One region of the Paenibacillus shunpengii genome, then DNA from elsewhere that is predicted to be linked to it. Evidence: riboswitches for the same ligand, from Rfam matches in the RefSeq annotation. Region 1 holds a riboswitch; each other region holds the start of a gene.
What was found. A riboswitch is a leader RNA that binds a small molecule or an ion and turns the genes downstream of it on or off. The one in region 1 is predicted to bind thiamine pyrophosphate.

Region 2: another riboswitch for thiamine pyrophosphate. It lies ahead of ACFSVM_RS13465 (thiamine phosphate synthase); the one in region 1 lies ahead of ACFSVM_RS14885 (ABC transporter substrate-binding protein).
Region 3: another riboswitch for thiamine pyrophosphate. It lies ahead of thiC (phosphomethylpyrimidine synthase ThiC); the one in region 1 lies ahead of ACFSVM_RS14885 (ABC transporter substrate-binding protein).
Region 4: another riboswitch for thiamine pyrophosphate. It lies ahead of ACFSVM_RS01595 (YkoF family thiamine/hydroxymethylpyrimidine-binding protein); the one in region 1 lies ahead of ACFSVM_RS14885 (ABC transporter substrate-binding protein).

The regions. Positions count from the first base shown of each region.
Region 1 is NZ_JBHUMJ010000003.1:102,085-105,192, forward strand. Features, by position in the region: gene ACFSVM_RS14875 (ABC transporter permease) at 1-577, opposite strand, end outside; gene ACFSVM_RS14880 (thiamine-binding protein) at 574-867, opposite strand; gene ACFSVM_RS14885 (ABC transporter substrate-binding protein) at 895-1,902, opposite strand; TPP riboswitch at 2,131-2,250, opposite strand; gene serS (serine--tRNA ligase) at 2,628-3,108, shown strand, end outside.
Region 2 is NZ_JBHUMJ010000002.1:2,890,383-2,893,490, reverse strand. Features, by position in the region: gene ACFSVM_RS13470 (ABC-F family ATP-binding cassette domain-containing protein) at 1-1,072, shown strand, start outside; TPP riboswitch at 1,149-1,259, shown strand; gene ACFSVM_RS13465 (thiamine phosphate synthase) at 1,457-2,101, shown strand; gene thiO (glycine oxidase ThiO) at 2,116-3,108, shown strand, end outside.
Region 3 is NZ_JBHUMJ010000003.1:413,335-416,442, forward strand. Features, by position in the region: gene ACFSVM_RS16210 (IclR family transcriptional regulator) at 1-746, shown strand, start outside; TPP riboswitch at 863-973, shown strand; gene thiC (phosphomethylpyrimidine synthase ThiC) at 1,200-3,011, shown strand.
Region 4 is NZ_JBHUMJ010000002.1:367,358-370,465, forward strand. Features, by position in the region: gene ACFSVM_RS01580 (DEAD/DEAH box helicase) at 1-23, shown strand, start outside; gene ACFSVM_RS01585 (DUF896 domain-containing protein) at 108-344, opposite strand; gene ACFSVM_RS01590 (LysE family translocator) at 442-1,092, opposite strand; TPP riboswitch at 1,214-1,336, shown strand; gene ACFSVM_RS01595 (YkoF family thiamine/hydroxymethylpyrimidine-binding protein) at 1,491-2,099, shown strand; gene ACFSVM_RS01600 (ECF transporter S component) at 2,103-2,681, shown strand; gene ACFSVM_RS01605 (energy-coupling factor transporter ATPase) at 2,681-3,108, shown strand, end outside.

The DNA of each region.
Region 1 (3,108 bases):
TGACTGCACCCATGACGCTGTAGGTGGCTGCGATCTTGAGACCTGAGAAGATGGACGGGAGCGCGTGAGGCACCTCCAGCTTGCGGAAGATTTGCCCCTTGCTGGCCCCGGCCATTCTCATGTAGCTCAGCATCGCGCGGTCCGTTTGCATCAGTCCGTCCATAGCAGATACTGCGATCGGAAAGAAGCAGACCAGTGTAATAACGATGATCTTGGGCAGCAGACCGAATCCGAACCAGATCATCAGAAGCGGTGCGAGTGCAATCGTAGGTATATTCTGGCTAAGAATGAGCAATGGATACAGGGCCGTTTTCATAAATGGAACCAGATGCAGCACCATGGCTGTCAGAAGACCAATGGCAGCACCAATGCCGAAGCCGAGCAGGGTGAGCTGTACAGTCGCCCAAGTATGTTCAGTAAGACTTGCAGCCTGTGCAGCTGCTTCACGGGTAATATCAACAGGACTTGGCAGAATCCACTTCTCAATGTGAAAAAGCGGCACGGCTATTTGCCATACCGCCAAAAAGAGAATGACCGCCGCGACAGGCGGCAGCACACTTCTTACAACACGCTTCATGATGGATACTTCTCCGTTAGTCCTTCCATGCTGATTCCGCTTGGGTAATGGGCAATCTTGATTTGTGAAATAATGCTCGGGCTGCCAGCCTCAACGAGTACCTCATGAACTCTCTGCACAATTTGGAGCAGCTCAGGAAGCTCGCCCTCCAGCGTCGTTTCAAGGGGATGGACCTGATATTTCACCCCGGATTGCTGTATCACTTCAATGGCACGGTCTACATAAGGGATCGAATCTTCTCCATTCGGTGTCTTCGGAATGACTTGAATACTTAGCAATGTTTGAGCCATATGGGTCACCAACGCTTTCTTCAGTAATTATTGTTGTGGCAGAAATTCATTCGTAAAAGCTTTCTCGACATCCAGTGGCTGGTCCAGCAGCTCGTGCTCAACCATCCAGTCGGAATAGTTCTGCCATACCTCTGCTTTTTGCTCGCCCCAGCGAGCGGCATCATCCTGATATTTCGGACTGAGCCATTTCTGACTCTCAAGCACAAGCTCTTTATCGAGGTCAGGCACGGCCTCGCTGAGTATCGCCGCGGCTTCCTCCGGATGATCAATCGTATATTCATAGCCTTTGGTCGTTGCGCGCATGAAGGCTTTGACCAGCTCCGGATCCTCGTCAATGGTTGCCTCATTCGTAATAAGTACAGGTGTATAGTAATCCAGCTTCTCGGAATAGTCTTTAACGTAGAACATATCGATCGGTTCCCCGCGAAGCTCGGCTTCAATACCCGTCCAGGCGTAGAAGATCCAGGCAAAATCGATGTCTCGCTTCGTTGCGGTGAAGAAATCTGCATCCCCCATGTTTATATTGTTCACTTTGCTTACATCCGCACCTTCGAGACCCATAATTGTATCAAGAACCGCTGAGTCAATTGGGTTGCCCCATCCTCCATAGGTTTTACCCTCGAAGTCCTTCGGAGATTCAATATTACGGTCAGCAGGAGCTGCAAAGCCGGAAGTATTATGCTGAATGACAGCAGCAATGGATACGATCGGCACGCCTTGTGTCCGTGCTTGGGTGACCCCTTCCTGATAGCTTACGCCAAAAGGCACCTCTCCGGAAGCGACCATCGTATCTGCACCGGCCTGGCCGGGCTGAATAATCTCGACATTCAGACCTTCTTCCTCGTAGAAGCCTTGACTTACTGCAGCATATAAGCCGGTATGATTCGTATTTGGCGTCCAGTCCAGGACGACCTTGATGTCGCGGAGGCTATCGCTCGCTGCCGGCTCCTCCGCGTCTGCACCAGATTCCTCATTCGATGTGCCGCTATTGCCGCAGGCAGTGATGATCATCATGAGTACCGCCAGTAACAACATTCCTAATTTTTTGTACACGTTTCTCTCTCCTTTTCAATTACCCCTATTCTTGACGAAATTTCCATAATAACTCCTATAATTTCAATTGAGGCTTCCTTGACAGCCATACTGATAAGGGAGATCGGATAGAGTGCAATGGCATTCTTGCGACCATAATAAAAAAAGCGTCCCGGATAAGGGACGCATGCAGACGTAAGGGCTAAGGGCTGTCAGTAAAATAGAACAGCACACTCGAATTCTCTCCATTCCTACGCTGGCATTACCCAGATCAGGTTTAAAGGGTACGTATCTAACACGCTTTCACGGATACTATCTCAGCCGGCTAACCCAGCACCCCTTGAGGTTGAATATGAAGTTTAGGACATTTCAGAAGCTAATTATAGCCCTCCTTGGCTGGAAAGTACAGCATAATCAAGAATAAAATCATTGTCATATGGAAATGTCTAAATTATAATACCTTTAATTGAAAACGTGAAAAAATGCCTGTGAAGAGCATCCAACTCGGAGGTATTCTCGCCAAGGGAAGGCACTAGCCTTCCCCTAAGTTAATCGGCACCGCCCGTTATCGCGGAACCAAAGTGATTGAAGTGGAACCTAATGCTGACCGCATGAGGTCTGCTTCAATAAATTGGGTGGCACCGCGAGCATAGAGCGCTCCTCGTCCCAACGGATGAGGGCGCTCTATGTTTTTTTAGCTTGACCAAATTAACTTAGGGGTGACGACAATGCTGGATATGAAATGGATAAGGGACCATGCTGTACAGGTTCAGGAAGCAGCGGATTGGAAGAAGATAGACGTATCTATAGACGAGCTGCTGACATGTGATGATGTACGTCGAGAGCTGATTACGGAAGTGGAGAAGCTCCGGCAACAGCGAAATATGGATTCGGAGAGAATAGGACAGCTGATGAGAGAGGGGAATCGGGAGGAGGCAGCAGCGGCCCGTGAAGAAGTGCGGCAGTTGAATGGGCAGATTGAAAAAGCAGAAGCAAGGCTAGCCGAAGTGACGGAACGTTATAATGCGCTGCGGCTGCTCGTCCCGAATATGGTATCTCCTGACACGCCTAGAGGACAGAGCGATAAGGATAATGTCATTGTAAGACAGGTCGGAGAGGTCAGTGATCCTCTGTTCCCGATCAAGGACCATATGGAACTTGGAGAGCTCCATGAGCTCATTGATGCTCCACGTGGCGTCAAGGTTGGCG
Region 2 (3,108 bases), on a different contig from region 1:
ATCAGCCCTTAGCGGTGGACAGCGGACGAAGGTGCTACTAGCCAAGCTGCTTCTTGAGAAGCCTAACGTTCTTCTCCTGGACGAGCCTACGAACTATTTGGATGTTGAGCATATTGAATGGCTGACTCGTTATTTGAAGGACTATCCATATGCCTTCATGCTGATCTCACATGATACAGAGTTTATGAATCAGGTCGTGAATGTCATTTATCATCTTGAATTTGCGAAGCTGACCCGTTATTCGGCGAACTATAACAAGTTCCTTGAGATGGCTGATATCAACAAGAATCAGCATATTGATGCTTACGAGAAGCAACAGGAATTTATTAAGAAGCAAGAGGATTTTATTCAGCGAAATAAGGCTCGATATTCAACCTCAGGACGGGCGAAGAGCCGTGAGAAGCAGCTGGATCGTATTGAACGCATTGATCGTCCTGAAGAAGCGGCCAAGCCGGTGTTTGGTTTCAAGGATGCCCGCGCAAGCGGCAAGACCGTATTTGAAGGCATCGATTTTGAGATTGGGTATGACTATCCACTGCTTCCCAAAATGACCATGACGATTGAGCGGGGAGATAAGATTGCCATTGTCGGATGTAACGGCGTTGGTAAATCCACGCTTCTCAAGACAATTCTCGGAAAAATTCCTGCGCTGAGCGGGAAGACTTATCTGGGGGATTTCCTATTCCCGGCTTATTTCGAACAAGAAGTACGTCCTGGCAAAATTACACCAATTGATGATGTATGGAATGAATTCTCTCATTTGAATCAGCATGAAGTACGTGCGCATCTTGCGCGCTGTGGTCTTAAGAATGAACATATTACAAGACCGCTGAACATGCTGAGCGGGGGAGAACAGGCCAAGGTACGTCTATGTAAGCTCATGATGCGCGAGACGAATTGGATTCTATTCGATGAGCCGACCAATCACTTGGATGTGGTAGCCAAGGAAGAGCTGAAGCGTGCACTCAAAGAATTCAAAGGCACGGTATTGCTCGTTTCCCACGAACCGGATTTTTATGAGGATTGGGTAACCAAGACCTGGAATGTAGAAGAATGGTCAACTAAAGTTTAAAATCCTAGTCAAGTTAAGACTTTCCAAATCCTTGCTTATGTGTTAACATATTCAACGTAATTCTACAACTGTATAGTAATTTCACTAGGGGGGCTGCACGTGAGCGGCTGAGATGGAATGAATCGATTCCGGACTCTTTGTACCTGATCTGGGTTATACCAGCGTAGGGAAGTGGGAACTGATAGGATGCTAGAGCGCAGGCTTCATGATTCATCGATAGTGATACGCTCTGTAGATTTCATGTATCAGTCTTTGTTGCATTTTATCAATGTAAACTTAACCACTTCCATTAGGAAGTGGTTTTTTTGTTGCCGCGATGGCTTGCGGGACATGCGGGGATTTACCCACAGGCTTGTTTTCTCAATAAGGAGGTGATCTATCATATTGAAGCCCGAATTTGAACTAGAACTACATGTGATCTCTCCCTCCTCATCCCCATCTGACTGGATTCCCATATTCTCTACCCTATGGCCTTATACGACGGCTGTACATATCCGGGATAAAATCAGCAACGTGAAGGAAATCGAACAGTTCATAAATACCCTGATCCTTCATCACATTCCAGTGAGTAAGATAGGGCTTAATCGTCAAGAGGATCTGGTATACGAGTATGAGCCAGCCATTCTCCAAATCGGGATGAAGGAGCTTTATCAGATCGAGTCTCTCAAGAGCTCTATGACAAGACGTGGGATCACAAAGACACGTATTGGCGTATCTGTCCATTCCCTCCAGGAGGCAAAGCAGGCTGAGCACCTGGGAGCTGATTTTTTATTGTACGGTCATATTTATCCTTCCTCTAGTAAGCCGGGTGCTGCTCCGAGAGGAGTCGTCTCATTACAGCGGGTTTGTATGGAGGTGCATATTCCGGTTATTGCGATAGGAGGAATTAAGCCGACAGATATTGATGAACTCGTTAATGCAGGAGCATCAGGTATCGCTGTGATATCCGGAGTGATGAATGCAGCAGATCCGCTTGGTGCAGTGCAAGAATATCATCAAGCACTTTGTCGTTATGGACCGATCAAGTAAGGAGGAAGACGGATATGCAAGATTACGAGCAAAACGTGGATACCGCTCGCAGGTCAGAGTTTATCGTGGTTGGCGGAGGGATTATCGGTTCAGCCATTGCTTATTTCTTGGCAAGGGATGGTAAGGATGTTCTGCTGTTGGAGGGAGAGGGGATGGCATCGGGAGCTTCAGGAGCTGCTGCAGGTATGCTGGCGCCGCATTTAGAATCATTCGCAGTTCCTGCGCTAAAAAATTTGGCTGAACGCAGTCTTAAGCTAATCAAACCTTTAATTGATGATTTATCCGCTCTAACTCCTATCGATGTCGCATTGAATAGTGCTGGTTTTGTCTCACCGTTTATGAATGATTCTATGGAATCCATGAAAACGGATTATCAAGAGTACTGGAATCCACTCAAGCTTAGAAGGGAGATTCCCGCGATCTGTGACCAAGCAGAAGGCGCTTATTATTATCCTGATCAGCTTCAGCTGCTGCCTGCCCAATTGAATAGAGCTCTGATTGATGGAGCTAGGGTCAAAGGTGCACGTTATCTGGAGCAACAGCCCGTGGTTTCACTTAATATTCGGAATGGAAACGTTTGTGGTGTCGAAACATCAACAGGAAGCTACGCTTGTGACAACATCATTATCGCATCAGGACTCGGACTGGGTATCAGAGGGGGGCTGTCCAGCCTGGGGATCGATCTTCCTACAGTAGCTGTCAAAGGTGAAATTGTAGCCGTTTACTCACCTGAGATCAGATTGGATTATACCATTTATACACATGATGTTTATCTTGTACCTAAGCCAGGAGGGGAGATATGGATTGGGGCGACGAGCCTCCCTTTTCATAACGATAAGACGGTATCAGTAAAAGGAATACTTCAACTGCTCCAGAAGGGAAGCAAATGGATTCCGCAGCTTGAACACGCTGCTTATGCTCGTTGCTGGGCAGGACTCAGACCACAAACGATCGATGGATTGCCTTATATCGGCCAGTACAAAGGGATTACAGGTTTATACATTGCG
Region 3 (3,108 bases), 310 kb from region 1:
AAGAGCAAGATCGCAAATTAACGGTTCGAGCGGTCGAGAGGGCATTGGATATTTTGTTATGCTTTACAGAGCAATCAGATCTGGGTCTTACAGAAATTTCGGGTAAGATCGGTTTACATAAAAGTACCGTTCATCGTTTAATGACAACACTGGAGGACAGGGGGTTTGTTGTGCGCAATCCTTCAACGGAGAAGTATAGGCTTGGTATTCGCATATGGGAGCTTGCGGCACATATGTCCCAGAGTGATGACCCGGCGATTCTACTGCTGCCTGCGATGGAGCGCCTTCGTGATCGCTTGGGAGAGACCGTTAGCTTGTATTTGAAGGACGGCAATGAGCGGATACGCGTTCAGGCCGTACAGAGCAATCAAGCGATCCGAAGGGTAGCACCTGTTGGTGTAAGGCTGCCCTTGTCCGTTGGTGCATCAAGCAAAGTGTTGGTTGCGTTTGCAGCAAGAGAAGAGCAGGAGCAGCTGATACGCAATTTTGATATCCCCTTGTCCGTTGATCAAGATATTTATATGAGTCAGCTGCAAGAGATCCGAGAATTGGGATATGCAACGAGCTATGAAGAGAGAGAGCCTGGAGCAGCAGCGGTATCAGCGCCGATCTTTGATCGCAAGGGTAAGGTGGCAGCGGCACTGTCATTATCCGGACCCGTCAGCAGGCTGTCGGAAGAGACACTTCGGGAATATGCGCCTATTGTTATGGAGACGGCGGCACAAATGGGTTTCATGCTGAGGTAATTCTCTCGGATTGGATGGAAAATAAAGGTTGAAAATATGCTCTGAATGAGATAATCTTGTATGGACCTTGATGCAGACGAAGGATGAGGTCAATCCATTTCTTTTAAACAACAATAACAATTTACTAGGGGAGCCCGAAATGCCGGGCTGAGATGGCACTGCAAGGTGCCGGACTCTTTGGACCTGATCTGGATCATACCAGCGTAGGGAAGTAATTGGCGATATAATGTGGATAGGATCCGTTGTATGCGGTGATGGCTCTGTTAGTGGTCTATGCAGATCTATTAGCCTGTACACCAAGATCTTATTTGGATTAGAGCTGATTCCCCTGTGGGAATGGGCTCTTTTTTTGTTGCCGCAGCTTCTATATAACTGGCTATCGTTTGTGAAGCTTCTGTCTTTCAAACGCAGCTCAGGAGAGGGCTACCCAACTCGACAAAGGAGGAAGCACATATGAATCATTCGAACAAAGGATTGAACACAGAGACATCGGCTATAAGAGGAGAACAATTAAAGATCGAATCTGGAAGGCTACAGCCATTCCCCGCCAGCAAGAGGGTATATATCCAAGGATCAAGGCCGGACATTGCCGTACCCGAACGTGAAATTGAGCTCCATCCCACCAGCACACCCCAAGGAGTAGAGCAGAATGAGCCATTTCGGGTTTACGATACGAGTGGACCCATGGGTGACATGAATACTGAAGTTGATATTCGTCAAGGCCTTCCACTCTTGCGTCAGAATTGGATCCTTGAGCGTGAAGATGTTGAGTTTTATGAAGGAAGAGAAATACGGCCAGAGGATAATGGGATTCGATCGGACAGAAGTGCCCAGCAGGAGGTAGAGGTGTTCCCGGGCGTCAGAAGACAGCCGCTCAGAGCCAAGTCAGGGCGATGTGTAACTCAGATGCATTATGCCAGAAAAGGGATCGTGACGCCTGAAATGGAGTTTGCAGCGATCCGCGAGGGGCTTGATCCGGAGCTTGTAAGGAGTGAGATTGCAAGAGGAAGGGCAATCCTGCCTGCAAATATTAATCATCCGGAAAGTGAGCCGATGCTGATCGGAAGCCGATTCCATGTTAAGATCAATGCGAATATCGGAAACTCTGCTGTTTCCTCTTCGATTGAGGAGGAGGTAGAGAAGATGAGCTGGGCTGTGCACTGGGGAGCGGATACAGTCATGGACCTCTCGACGGGCCGCCATATTCATACGACTAGAGAATGGATTATCCGCAATTCTCCTGTACCCATTGGGACAGTTCCACTCTATCAAGCGTTGGAGAAGGTGAACGGGGAGGCAGAGAAGCTCTCCTGGGAAATATACCGAGATACGCTGATCGAGCAGGCGGAGCAGGGTGTTGATTATTTTACGATTCATGCAGGCGTTCTTCTAAGATATATTCCAATGACAGCAGAGCGGATGACTGGAATTGTGTCACGGGGCGGTTCCATCATGGCAGCTTGGTGTCTGGCACATCATCAGGAGAACTTTTTGTACACTCATTTTGAAGAGATTTGTGAGATTATGAGCCGATATGATGTTGCTTTTTCACTTGGAGATGGACTAAGACCCGGCAGCATCTATGATGCGAACGATGAAGCCCAGATGGCAGAGCTGGCGACGCTCGGGGAGCTGACGAAGATCGCCTGGAAGCATGATGTGCAGGTGATGATTGAAGGTCCCGGACATGTACCCATGCATAAGATCAAAGAGAACGTCGATCTGCAGATGGAGATTTGTCAGGAAGCTCCATTTTACACGCTGGGTCCACTTACAACAGATATTGCTCCGGGATATGATCACATTACATCTGCGATCGGGGCAGCGATGATCGGCTGGTTTGGCACCTCTATGCTGTGCTACGTTACGCCGAAGGAGCATTTGGGACTGCCGGATAAGAATGATGTAAGGGAAGGGGTCATTGCCTATAAGATCGCTGCCCATGCTGCCGATCTGGCCAAGGGTCATCCTAGAGCGCACAGAAGAGATGATGCCCTCTCCAAAGCGAGATTTGAGTTCCGCTGGAAGGATCAGTTCAATCTGTCCCTTGATCCGGAGCGTGCCTTATCCTATCATGATGAGACTCTTCCTGCAGAAGGGGCGAAGACGGCGCATTTTTGTTCGATGTGCGGTCCGAAATTCTGCAGCATGCGCATCACTCAGGATATTCGAAATATGGCATCCGTTAAGGGAGTTAGTGAGAAGGAAGCGATCCATGCAGGTATGCAGGAGAAGGCAGAAGAATATCGGGGTCAGAATAGATGAATGAATGATCTCCCTATGATTGAGGAAAATAATGTGAGATCCCGTTTCGTAGATTGCAGATTCTCCAGTTGGTTAATATAAATGTGAGAGCCAGAAG
Region 4 (3,108 bases), on a different contig from region 1:
TCCGCGAAATACTAGCGATCTAGCATGGATAATCCTGCATAAAAGAAAAGGATAGAATCGGCACATACCCGCTGTTGAACGGGTACTCGATTCTATCCTTTTTTACTTTAGTTCAGCTTGGATTTATCCTGTTGCTGCTCGAGCTTGAGCTTCTCTGGTGTAACGTCGTCTCCATTCGGATCTACAATGGTCAGTCCGGATATGGTGGACAATACCTGTCCGCGGATGGCCTTCAAATATTCCTCACGAAGTGCCTTCTGTTCGGTGATTTCCTCCGGTGTAAGGCCTTCCTTCTTCTGTTTACGACTCAGCTCATTGATTCTATTTAATGAAGGGATCTCCATGGTATCAGCCTTCCTTTCAAGCTACATTGTATCCTGACAGTTTACTGTATGATACGGCTTATTGCAACCCGAAGGGTAGAAGATAGGCTGTTATCTGCTACTCTACAGCTTTGGTTCTGAGCAGCGTAATACTCATTGCAATAAATATGAACCCTGTAGCTTTGTTAAGGATCGTCTTCATCTTGACGTTATTTCTCAGTTTACCCGTTGCTGTGGACGAGAAGGCGGCGATCAGGATGCTCCAGATTCCTCCGGTCAAGCAATATGTAAGACCAAGCACTACAAAAGGCAGTGGCGAAGCATCGCTGCCCGGGGCAATAAATTGCGGCATAAATGCGAGAAAAAACATGGCGACTTTAGGATTGGTTACATTCGTGAAGAGGCCTTGCGTAAATATTTTGGAATTCGATAACTCGGAAGGCATATCTGCAGGTCCACCATGAGACTTAGCCTTAGGCGATGCCTTGTCGATCAGCATTCGAATGCCGAGATACGCTAGATAAATTGCACCTATAACCTTGATGACATTGAACAGAACAGCAGAGCTCATCAAGATCACGGATAAACCGAACGCAGCAAGCAGTGTATGCACAACGCCCCCCGCGGTAATGCCAAGCGCCGAAACAATGCCCGCCCGCTTCCCCTGAGCCACACTTCTGCCAAGAACATACATCGTATCAGGCCCTGGCGTAATATTGAGCAGGATGGACGAGATCAGAAATACTTCGAAGTTAATAATACCCAGCATGTGGAGCCCTCCTTTGTTGTAAATATCATAATTCATGTTTAACAATTTGTGTAGACAATCGAGTCTTTACAAAACAGGAGAAAGCAGTATAATGGGTTACGATTGGAACAGCATAATCGAAATACAGCACTAGGGGTGCCTTAACTGGCTGAGAGACCAATACGTCGATGATATGAACGATGGCGGTTAACCCTTTACACCCGATCTAGATCATACTAGCGTGGGGAAGTGCGGGGATATGAAATGATATAGGCCCGGAACCGGCATCTGATCTGGACATAAGCTTCAGTTCAGACGAAACCATATTCTGGGCATCACATTTTATTGAGCTGCACTCACTTAGGGGTGCAGCTCTTTTTTGTGTTGTTTCAACAATTCAAACTTGAGGAGATGGAGAAATGAGTACAGAAGTATGTGGAACAAGTCGGATTGTGGGCTGTCGTTTTTCACTGTATCCGATGAGTGATCGATTTGTTGATATTATTCTGGGTGCAATCCAAGAGGCGGATACCTCCAAGGTATGGACAGAGACCGGTGATGTAAGTACCTGCGTACGCGGCAGGCTTGAGCATGTTTTTGATGTTATGAAGGCGATTTATCTGCATGCAGCCAAGACAGGCGAGCACGTAGTGTTCAGCGGCACCTTCTCTATTGGCTGTCCGGGTGATTCGGCGGGTGATGTGTACATGTCAGAAGATGCCGTTCGGATGAATGAAGATATGATCTCCTCCATCCGTATCGAAGGAGCAGCGGAATATGCCTTATATGCTCTCGGAGAGCCGGAATACATGAAGAAGATTGCGAACGTCGTTGATATTGCGAAGAAGGATGGCAGCTACGGCGGAGGTATTCATTACGCTACACGCTTAGAAGGGGATGTACATACCATTTTTAAGACACTGGAGCAGTCCTTTGAAGTGACGCAGGAATCGGTGTCCCATGTCGTAATGACCGTAACGCTGTCCTGCAACAGTCCTTCTAATAAGAAGCAAGGGGAGGCGGAATAACGTATGGGAGCCTGGAAGCTGCGTGACATTATCGTATTAAGCTCATTGTCCGTTGTTTTTGCCGTCATTTATCTCGTGTTCTTACAGATTGGAAACCTGCTCACCGGTGTCATGGGACCGATGGGTTATGAGGTGATCTTCGGAATCTGGTTCATTGTCTCGATTATTGCTGCGTACATTATTCGCAAGCCAGGGGCGGCCTTTCTGTCCGAAACCATTGCAGGCATTATTGAAGTACTGATTGGAAACACGACGGGTCCCATTCTTATCGTATCGGCGATGATTCAAGGTCTTGGAGCAGAAATGGTCTTTGCAGCGGTTCGTTATCGTAAGTATTCGCTGTCCGTCTTGATGCTATCAGGAATAGGGGCGGCCGTGTTCAGCTTTGCCTGGGGCTACTCCCGATCCGGCTTTGCTGCATTATCACCCGAATTTGTAATCGCAATGCTGGTGGTTCGGATCATCAGCGGAGCAATTCTGGCCGGTCTGCTCGGAAAATGGATTGCAGATGCGCTGGTTCGTACGGGTGTGCTGCGGAGCTTCCCGGTTGCCAGAGCAGCAGCCCGGTCACACAAAGCATAATGGTACTCCAAACACATAAAGATCAGCCGGCTGATGAGACATTTAAATCTTCTGCTGCCATTGAAGTGAGAGATTTGACTCTTCAGTATGAGGAAGAAGCTCCGCTTGTATTAAATAGGATCACATTCGACTTGATTCCAGGTGAGATGCTGCTGCTCCTGGGACCTAGCGGGAGCGGTAAGAGCTCGCTCGCGCTGTGTCTGAACGGAATTTATCCGCAAGAGATCGAGAGTCTGGTCACGGGAAACGTCAGGATATGGGGCAGGCCGATGGTAGAGCAGAGTGCAGCATTGCATGCGCAAGCTGTAGGGATTGTCTTTCAAGATGTCGACAGCCAGTTCTGTATGCTGACAGTGGAAGAAGAGGTTGCCTTCTGCTTGGAAAATGTGGAATGTCCACAAGAGAGGATCCGCAGCCGAATGGATGA